Regions from separate parts of the Stenotrophomonas sp. PS02301 genome, predicted to be linked through region 1. Evidence: predicted binding sites of a transcription regulator. Region 1 holds the regulator's gene; each other region holds the start of a gene.
What was found. Region 1 encodes FliA, which starts transcription of late flagellar genes. Its sites were predicted from a motif close to TAAAGTTTNNCNNNCNNNGGCCGATAA; they were not measured.
Positions count from the first base shown of each region.

Region 2: the regulator FliA is predicted to act here: its motif matches at 1,537-1,563, upstream of QMX81_RS11975 (GGDEF domain-containing protein).
Region 3: the regulator FliA is predicted to act here: its motif matches at 2,015-2,041, upstream of QMX81_RS16050 (chemotaxis protein CheW).

Region 1 is NZ_JASCOO010000013.1:7,669-10,920, reverse strand. It holds gene flhF (flagellar biosynthesis protein FlhF) at 1-21, shown strand, start outside; gene QMX81_RS05465 (MinD/ParA family protein) at 8-895, shown strand; gene QMX81_RS05460 (RNA polymerase sigma factor FliA) at 892-1,638, shown strand; gene cheY (chemotaxis response regulator CheY) at 1,655-2,047, shown strand; gene QMX81_RS05450 (protein phosphatase CheZ) at 2,047-2,661, shown strand; gene QMX81_RS05445 (chemotaxis protein CheA) at 2,667-3,252, shown strand, end outside.
Region 2 is NZ_JASCOO010000043.1:14,664-17,915, reverse strand. It holds gene QMX81_RS11985 (tryptophan 2,3-dioxygenase family protein) at 1-776, opposite strand, end outside; gene QMX81_RS11980 (NAD-dependent epimerase/dehydratase family protein) at 848-1,486, opposite strand; gene QMX81_RS11975 (GGDEF domain-containing protein) at 1,619-3,181, shown strand; gene QMX81_RS11970 (sigma-70 family RNA polymerase sigma factor) at 3,227-3,252, shown strand, end outside.
Region 3 is NZ_JASCOO010000077.1:2,564-5,815, reverse strand. It holds gene QMX81_RS16060 (methyl-accepting chemotaxis protein) at 1-818, opposite strand, end outside; gene QMX81_RS16055 (hypothetical protein) at 915-1,298, opposite strand; gene QMX81_RS16050 (chemotaxis protein CheW) at 1,472-1,963, opposite strand; gene QMX81_RS16045 (flagellar brake protein) at 2,179-2,958, opposite strand; gene QMX81_RS16040 (methyl-accepting chemotaxis protein) at 3,141-3,252, opposite strand, start outside.

The sequences.
Region 1 (3,252 bases):
TTGAACCATGCCGTCGCGTGAGTACGCCAAGCTGACCAAGACCTTCCCGTTGTCGGCTACCCGAAGCCAGCCGCTGGGCCCGGTCCGCACCATCGCCGTCACCGGCGGCAAGGGCGGCGTGGGCAAAACGAACGTTTCGGCCAATCTGGCCGTGGCGCTGGCGGACATGGGCAAGCGCACGCTGCTGCTGGATGCCGACCTCGGCCTGGCCAACATCGACGTGATCCTCGGCCTGCAGCCGAAGGTGACCCTGGCCGACCTCGTCGCCGGGCGCTGCACGCTGGAAGAAGTGATCATGGAAGGCCCCGGCGGCGTGCTGGTGGTCCCGGCCGCCTCCGGTCGCCGCCACATGGCCGAGCTGCAGCCGGCCGAGCACGTCGGCCTGGTCAACGTGTTCTCCGAGCTCGAGCGCGAGCTGGACATCATGATCGTGGATACCGCCGCCGGCATCACCGATGGCGTGCTGACCTTCTGCCAGGCCGCACAGGACACCGTGGTGGTGGTCTGCGATGAGCCGGCCTCGATCACCGACGCCTACGCGCTGATCAAGGTCCTCTCGCGCGAGCGCGGCGTGGACCGGATCCAGGTGGTGGCCAACATGGTGCGCGACCCGAACGAAGGCCGCGTGCTGTACGAAAAGCTGAGCCGCGTCTGCGAGAAGTTCCTCGCCGATGTCTCGCTGAACTACCTGGGCTGCGTGCCGCAGGATGACTGGCTGCGCCTGTCGGTGCAGCGCCAGCAGCCGGTGGTGAAGGCCTACCCGTCCAGCCCGGCCGCCCTGGCGCTGACCGAGATCGCGCGCCGCACCGCCCGCTGGCAGGCCCCGACCGAGCCGCGTGGCGGGGTCGAATTCTTCCTGGAACGCATCCTCAAGCAACGCGGGGTGACGGTATGAAGGGCGCAGCACAATACAAAGAAGTCCAGCGGACCGCGGCCAACGAGTGCATTGCCCAGCACTCGGATCTGGTCCGCCGCATCGCCCATCATCTGGCAGCACGTCTGCCAGCCAGCGTGGAGGTCGACGACCTGATCCAGGCCGGCATGATGGGCCTGATCGAGGCCTCGCGCAGCTACGACGCCGACCAGGGCGCCTCGTTCGAAACCTACGCCTCGATCCGCATCCGCGGTTCGATGATCGATGAAATCCGCCGTGGCGACTGGGTGCCGCGCTCGGTGCACCGCCGCGCCCGGGATGCCGCCGCGACCATCCGTCGCCTGGAGCAGAGCACCGGCCGTGCCGCCAGCGCCACCGAAGTGGCCGCCGCGATGGACATGCCGCTGCCGGATTACCTGCGCCTGATGGAAGACGCCTCGCGGGGCCAGGTGCTGAGCCTGGAATCGCGGATCGAGGACCAGGGCGAGCTGGACACCGTCGCCCAGGGCGGCCCGACCCCGCAGCAGGTGCTGGAACGCGGCGAGTTCGGGCGTGAGCTGGGCAACGCGATCGGCCTGCTGCCCGAGCGCGAACAGCTGGTGCTGTCGCTGTACTACGAGCAGGAACTGAACCTGAAAGAGATCGGCGCCGTGTTGGGTGTCAGCGAATCGCGCGTGTGCCAGATCCATGGCCAGGCCGTGCTGCGCCTGCGGGGCCGGCTGAAGATCTTCGAGGCGGCAGACGCCGGCCTCGAGAACCATTGAAATCGAGGAAAGTGCTTTGAACAAGAACATGCGTATCCTGATCGTCGACGACTTCTCGACCATGCGTCGTATCGTCAAGAACCTGCTGGGCGATCTGGGCTTCACCAATACGGCCGAAGCCGAGGACGGGCATGCCGCGCTGGCGCTGTTGCAGAGCCAGCCGTTCGATTTCGTGGTCACCGACTGGAACATGCCGGTCATGACCGGCATCGACCTGCTCAAGGCCGTGCGTGCCGACGCCAAGCTCAAGACGCTGCCGGTGCTGATGGTGACCGCGGAAGCCAAGCGCGAGCAGATCATTGAAGCGGCGCAGGCCGGCGTGAACGGGTACATCATCAAGCCGTTCACCGCCCAGACCCTGGAAGAAAAGCTCGGCAAGATCTTCGAACGCCTGGCGGCGAGCGCCTGATGGAAACCCTGAGCGACAAATCCGCGCTGGTGCAGCGCCTGCAGGATGCCCTGGCCGCGCTGGAAAGCGGTGACGAAGCCGGTTGGCGCCGGGAAATCGACGCCCTCGCCGCGCTGCGCACGCAGCCGATGATGGCCGGCCTGAACCGCCTGGCCCGCGAGCTCGGCCAGGCCTTGGGCGAACTGCCCAGCCTGCCCAGCGAAGCCGGCGAGCTGGATGACGCCTGCGCGCGCCTGGACCACGTGGTGGCGATGACCGAACAGGCCACCCACCGCACGCTGGACCTGGCCGAAGAATGTCGCTCGCTCACCGAACAGCTGCGCGCCAACGGGTTGACGCCCGACCAGGGCCAGCAACTGGACCGGATCCGCCACAACCTCACCGAAATCGCGCTGACCCAGAGCTACCAGGACCTGACCGGGCAGATCATCCGCCGCGTGGTCGGGATCGTGCGTCGCGTGCATGAGGGCTTCGGTGCGCTCGGCCTGCCCCCGCAGGAAGACGAGAACAAGCGCGACAACAACGGCCTGGCCGGCCCGGCCCTGAAGGGCCTGGATCGCCATGCGGTGTCACAGAACGACGCCGACGACCTGCTCTCGGACCTGGGACTGTAACGATCATGAGTGCTGTGCCAGACGATATCGCTGCCGACTTCATCCTCGAGGCCCAGGAAATCCTGGATCGCCTCGGCGAACAGCTGGTGTCGCTGGAGCAGGCGCCCCAGGATGCCGACCAGCTCAACGCCGTGTTCCGTGGCTTCCACACGCTCAAGGGCGGTGCCGGCTTCCTCGGCATCCAGGCGATGGTCGAGCTGTGCCACGCCGCCGAGGAAACCCTCGGCATGGCCCGCTCCGGCCAGGCCACGCTGCAGGCCCACCACTTCGATGCGGCCCAGCAATCGCTGGATTACCTGCAGTCGATGCTGGATTCGGTCTCGGCCGGGACCGAGCCGGGCTACGCCCCGCCGGAGCTGATCGCCCAGTTCGACGTCAGCGGGCCGGCCACGCCGGCGCCGGCGGCTGCCACCACGGCCAGCGGCGGCGAGATGATCACCGATGATGAGTTCGAGGCGCTGCTCGACCAGTTGCATGGCGGTGCCGCACCGACCGCCATCGCGGCCCCGAAGAAAGATGACGGCCTGATCGGCGAGGACGAGTTCGAAGCCCTGCTGGACCAGCTGCACGGTGGCGCTGTTCCCGGCGCCA
Region 2 (3,252 bases), on a different contig from region 1:
CCGCTGGAGCCGCCGGTGCCGCGCTTGAAGCCGATCACCCGCATCACGGTGCGCATGTGGCGGAACCGCCACAGCTGGAAGGCCGTCTCCAGATCGACCAGGTCCTCGCACAGCGCGTATTCGCGCCAGAAGCGGTCGGTGTTCTGGTAGATCCGCTCGAACACCGGGTGCAGCGCATCGTCGGCCACGTGCGGCTGTTGCCAATCGCGCCCTTGATAGCCGGCCGGGACCGGATGGCCGAAGCGGGCCAGGTAGCGCAGGAACTCCTCGTACAGGCTGGGGGCATCAAGCACCTCCTGCAGTTGGGCCTGGCCGGCCGGGTCGTGCGAGAACACCTGCAGCATCTGCGCGTTCTTGTTGCCCAGCAGGAACTCGATGTAGCGGTACTGCAGCGACTGGAAGCCCGACGACGGGCCCAGCACATCGCGGAAGCCCATGTATTCGGAGGGGGTCAGCGTCTCCAGCACCGACCACTGCTCGGTCAGCTGGCGCAGCACCTGCTTGCTGCGCGCCAGCACCTTGCGGCACTGCCAGACCTCGTCGCGCTGCAGGAAGCCGATCGCCGCGCGCAGCTCGTGTGCCAGCAGCTTCAGCCACAGCTCGGAGGTCTGGTGCTGGATGATGAACAGCATTTCGTCATGGTGCGGCGGGTTGGACAGCGGCTGCTGGGCCGACAGCAGCTGATCCAGGCGCAGGTAACCGCCGTAGGTCAGCCGCCCCTCCAGATCGGTGTGGATACCAGCTTCGAGATCGCGTTGGTTCTTGTCGACGGACATGGCAGGGACCGCTAAAGGGGCTGAAAGGGTAGCGCAGTGGCCGGGGGGCCGCGCATCCGGCCGTCAGCGGCTCAGCGCGCCGCCAGATCGGCCGAACCCACGATCCTGACGCCGGGCGTCGGCACCGACGCCGCCTCGACCAGCGCGGCGGCAATCGTCCCGGCCGGATTGATCCGCCAGGCGCGCGGCAGGACCGGACCGAGCACCCCCAGCACCACGCTGGCCAGATGCTCGCCGGTGCGCCGCTCGGCACGCTCGCCCCCGATCAGCCCGGGGCGGACCAGGGTCAGGGAGGGGTAGCCCAGCTCCCGCAGGTCCTGCTCCAGCCGGCCTTTGACCTGGTTGTAGAAGAGCCGCGCGCCCGCATCGGCGCCCATCGCCGAGTTCAACGCGAAGGCATGCGCGCCGCGGGCGCGTGCCTGCTGTGCCACGGCCAGCGGAAAATCATGGTCGACCCGTGCGAACGCCTCCTGGCTGCCGGCCTGTTTGATCGTCGTACCGAGCGCGCAGATCACGGCATCCACCGCCCACCAGTCGGCCTCGCCCGGCAACTGTGCGAAGTCCACCACCGGGTTGAGCAGCGCTGCATCCGTGGTATCCAGCGCGCGGCGGGTCGGGGCGATCACCGCATCGCACCGGGGGTCGTCCAGTAGTTGCCGCAGCACATGACTGCCGACCAGTCCGGTCGCCCCCACCAGCATCACCTTCATCGCACTCTCCTGCCGTCGCCGTGCTTACCATCCTGCCATGCATGACCGGTTCAAGGCCGGCCCCACTGCGCCGATACTGTTCCCACCTCTCCACCGCTCCGGCTCCGGCCGTGCCCTGCAAGGATCTGCCGCATGACGGACCCGCACGACGCTCCCCCCAGCCCCGGCACCGCCGTCGGGCGGCTGCTGTCGCGGCGGCAGAGCGTGGGCACAGGGGTGGAGGCCGCCAGCGAGCCGGCGCCCGGCCCCAAGGGGGGCAGCAGCGCGATGCTGCAACGGTTGTTCGCCGGCATCGATGCGCCCGAGCCGCTGCTGGCCGCGTTCGCCAATGGCATGTCCACCCTGCCCGGCGAGCTGGGCGACATGGGCCTGCGCCTGCAGTCGGCGCAGCGCAGCGCGGATTGGGTCAGCTATGGCCGCGCGATGCGCCAGCTGATCGACAAGTACATCCGCACCATCGAACAGGAGACCCCGGATGGCCAGCCCGACAGCCTGCGCCTGCGCGAGCTGCTGCGGCATACCGTCGGGGTGACCGTGGCCAGCCTGCTGCAGAACATGCCCGAACTGCGCGAGGAGCCGGTGCAGCTGGCCGGTGAACTGCGCCACTGGCATCCCGGCCAGCCGCTGCAGCCGATCGAACAACGGCTGCGCGAGCTCTCGCACCAGATCGGCGTGCGCAGCGATGGCTGGCAGGAACAGCAGGAGCTGCTGCTGAGTCTGTTCGATCTGCTGTTGGACAACATCAGCGAGCTGCTGGATGACAGCAGCTGGCTGCACGGCCAGGTCCACGCGGTGCGTTCGCTGATCGGCGGCCCGCTGGATCGCGATTCGGTCGAACAGGCGCGTGCCAACCTGCGCGAGGTGATCTACAAGCAGGGGCTGCTCAAGCAGGGCATCGTCGAATCCAAGGCGGCGATGAAGAACGTCATGGGGGGCTTCATCGAGCGCCTGGACGGCATGGCGGTGAGCACGGGCGAATACCATGACCGGATCAGCAGCTACGCGCTGGCCCTGAAGGAAGCGCGCAGCATCGCCGACCTCAACCAGTTGCTGCAGGACGTGCTGCAGGACACCGGCCGGGTGCAGGATCAGGCCCTGCAGGCGCGCGATCACCTGGGCAATGCACGCCGTGAAGTGGAGCAGGCCGAACAGCGCATCGCCGAGCTGGAGCAGGAGCTGCGCGAGGTCTCCGGGTTGATCCGGACCGATCCGCTGACCGGTGCGCTCAACCGCCGCGGTCTGGATGAGCTGCTGGAGCGCGAACTGGCGCGTGCCGCCCGCCACGGCCATCCGCTGGCGCTGGCCCTGCTGGACCTGGACGATTTCCATCAGACCAATACCCTGCATGGCCATGCCGGTGGCGATGCGGTGCTTCGCCACCTGGTGACCGTCTGCCAGCTGCACCTGCGCAGCAGCGATGCCATCGCCCGGCTCGGCGGCGATGAGTTCGTCCTGCTGCTGCCGGAAACACCTGCAGCGGACAGCATGTCCACCCTGCTTCGGCTGCAGCGTTCGTTGGCGCAGCGGCCGCTGCCGCTGGACGAACAGCGCGTGCCGGTGCATTTCAGCGCCGGGCTGGCGCAATGGCAGCCGGGCGAGCCAGCCGAGGCGCTGCTGCGGCGTGCCGATGCGTCGCTGTATGCGGCCAAGCGGGTCGGCAAGAACCGCGTACTGGCGGCCGAGCCACCGCGCTGAGCCCGCGCCTGTGATATTCCGCGCACCGGCGCGAATCACCCGGGTATGGACATGACACGGCCCGCTACCGA
Region 3 (3,252 bases), on a different contig from region 1:
TCGCGGGCGATGGCCTGGTCGGTTTCGGTACGCTCGCGCAGATCGCGCTGCATGCGCTGCATGGCCTGCAGCAGATCGCCGACTTCATCCTTGCGGCTGACATCGATATGGCCGTCCAGCTTGCCGCTGGCCACATCGTTGGCGACCGAGACGGCGCCGCGCATGCTGCCCACCAGTGAACGGGCAAACAGATACACCAGCACCAGGCCCAGGGCGGCGCCGCCGAGCAGGGTGACGACGGTCAGCGTGGCCGAGGCGGCATAAGTGGATTCGGCTTCTTCGCGGGAGGCGCGCGAGAGGCGGTTGTCTTCGGCGATCAGCGCTTCGAGCGCGGCCGAGGCCTTGCGATGCTTGGCGCGGGTTTCACCGACAAAGGTGTCCACGGCATCGTCGGGCAGGTCCAGCTCGAGCATTTCGGTGACGGCGTCGTAGGACGCCAGCGAGTCCGTCCAATCCTTGGCGAAGGTGTCAAACAGCTTCTTCTGCTGCGGATTGTCGATCAGCGCGGGGTATTTTTTGATCGAGGCATCGATCTGGGTGCGAAGCTCCGCCGCGCGGGACTTGGCTTCGGCCTTGACGTCATCGCTGGCGCGGATGAGGCCCTGGTAAGCGGAGTTGCGGTACTCGCCGACCATGCCACGCAGCTCGCCGGCCATGCGGATGCTGTCCATCCGGGGTCCGGCCAGTTCGGTGGTGACGTTGTTGAGTGAGTGCAGGCCACGATAGGCCACGATGCCCTGCAGCAGCATTACCAGCAGGAGGACGCCGAAAGTCAGCATCAACTTGGGCATCAGTTTGAGGTTGTTGATCCACGGCATGGCAGGTGCGGTCTCCAGTGGCAAACGCGTCCGGCCGTCGGGGCCGGTTGCAGCGACCACGCCGGCCTGGGCCGGCGTGGCAGGGCGTACGGGGAATTACTTGATGTTGGCCAGCTTCAGGCCGGCCGGCGAGCTGACTTCGATTTCAGCGCGCGAGGCATCGCGGGCGATCTTGCCGATCACGCAGACGGTCTTGCCTTCCAGCGATTCCAGCGGGAAGCTGAACTTGTCGCGGTTGGCGCCGGCGATGCGGGCCGAGAAGGTGTGGCGCGGGAAAGCGCCGCCCATGTACAGGAAGGTCGGCTGGCCTTCAGAGCCTTCGGCGTACCGGGCCTTTTCGACCTTGCCGCAGACCATGCCGTCCTTGCCGACCGAGCGCGGGGCCATTTCCGGCGGAATCATTTCACCGGACTGGGCGAATGCAGTAGAGGTGGAAGAGGCGATCACGGCGACCGAGAACAGGGCAAGCAGGGACTTCATCGGGAAGATTCTCCGGGGATATGGGCAGTTGGCCCGGCCATGGGCGATCCAGTGCAGCCGGGTTCTGAAACCAGCTATCGGCCGGTCCGGGCGGAACTGAAGCACGTTTTTTCGTCAGCGGCCGCCACGGTACGTACCGGGCGCAGACAGCGCTTTGTTCTGTGACGTATGTCTCAGGCTGCGACGTCGTCGATGACCGGGGCCTGGCCCATGTCGGCGCTGTCGAGCAGGGTTTCGATATCCAGCAGGATCAGCATGCGATCGTCCTGGGTGCCGATGCCGGAGATGAAGCGGGTATCGACGGCGGCGCCGAACTCGGGCGTCGGGCGGATCTGATCGGCAGCCAGCGGGATGACGTCGGAGACGCTGTCGACGACGATGCCGACGACGCGGTCTTCGACGTTGAGCACGATCATGACGGTGAAGGCGTCGTAGGTGGCATTTTCCAGGCGCAGCTTGAGGCGCAGGTCGATGACGGGGACGATGGTGCCGCGCAGGTTGATGACGCCTTTGATGTAGTCCGGGGCATCGGGGACGCGGGTGACGGAGTCGTAGCCGCGGATTTCCTGGACTTTAAGGATGTCCACGCCGTAGTGCTCGGCGCCGAGGGTGAAGCTGAGGTATTCGCCGCCGTCGCTGGCGGCGTTGGTATTCTTGTCGTTCATCGAGGGGTCCTGGGTCGGGCGTGGCGGTCGAATAACCGGGGGTCACGCTGGATATCGGCCTGGCCGGGGGCGACTTTAGGGTGCTTGGCGAGAGCAACGGCGTTGGCGGTGCTGCGTTCGGCGGCTGGGCTGGTGTGGGTGGGGGCGTGTCCCGCCAACCCACCCGCGCCGACCCGGTCACGCAGCATCAAACCGCCGAGCAGTTGAGGCAGCCATCAACTCTCCCCATTCTTCCTCGCACTGCGCTGCCGGTCGATGCGGAAGATGTAGCGCTGGATCGCGCTGTCGCCACCGCGCGGGAGGTCGTCGAAGCGCATGCCGATGCGCTTCATCTCGACACCGTTGGGCAGCTTGACCGCCAACTGGTTGCAGACGATCAGCGAGACATGCAGCGGGCTGCCGTCGGGGAGGTCGAGCTGGGCGGCGTAGCGTTTCTGCAGGGAGAATACGTTGCAGTCCACCGGCACCGTGACGGCCAGGCCGCCGCCGCTGATGTCCACCACGCGCAACTGCAGGATCTCACTGCGGTCTTCGTTGATCGGGAACTGCAGGTGGGGCGAATCGGTGATCGGCGTTTCCAGCCGGTACAGTTCGCGGCGCTGCAGGTGCACCAGCTCGTCGGGGAAGGGCACGCGGAAAGCAACATGCCCTTCGTTGCGAACGCGTTCCAGGCCATCCAGGCGGAAGCGCACCATCACCCGGTCCAGCTGGGCGAAGCAGAGCAGGTGGCCGGCGTCTTCGGCGGCGCGGTTGGCGGGCTCGGACGGGCTGCCGTCCAGCAGCAGCCAATCGTCGTCTTCGTCCAGTTCCAGCACCGCGGTGGGGAAGGATTGATCGCGGCCGCCCAGATGGGCGTTGATCAACGAACGCTGGTCGATCAGCGCCTGCAGCAACTGCCGGATCTGGCGGGGATTGCGGACCAGGTACCTGTCATCCGTGCCGTCGTCGTGCGCGGCATGGGATCGGTCGTGTGCGTCGAGGCTGCCTTCGGACATGGAATCTGCTGAGTTGGGCGGGTGCTGGCATGCGTAGATGCCGGGGCTCAGTCCGTTTATCGGCAGTAGTTCACATTTATGTAGGGGAATTGTGCGGCTGTGGCGTGGCATGGCACCGGCGAAACGACGACACCCCGCCGGAGCGGGGTGTCGAAGGTCGATCGATCACGTGCCGAACGCGATCAGAATTCCTGCCACTCGGTATCGTTGGCCAGGGCCGGTTCACGGCTCATGACACGGCGGGGCGCGGCCACCACGCTGCGCGGCTTGGCCGGTGCCGCAGCGCGCGGCGGG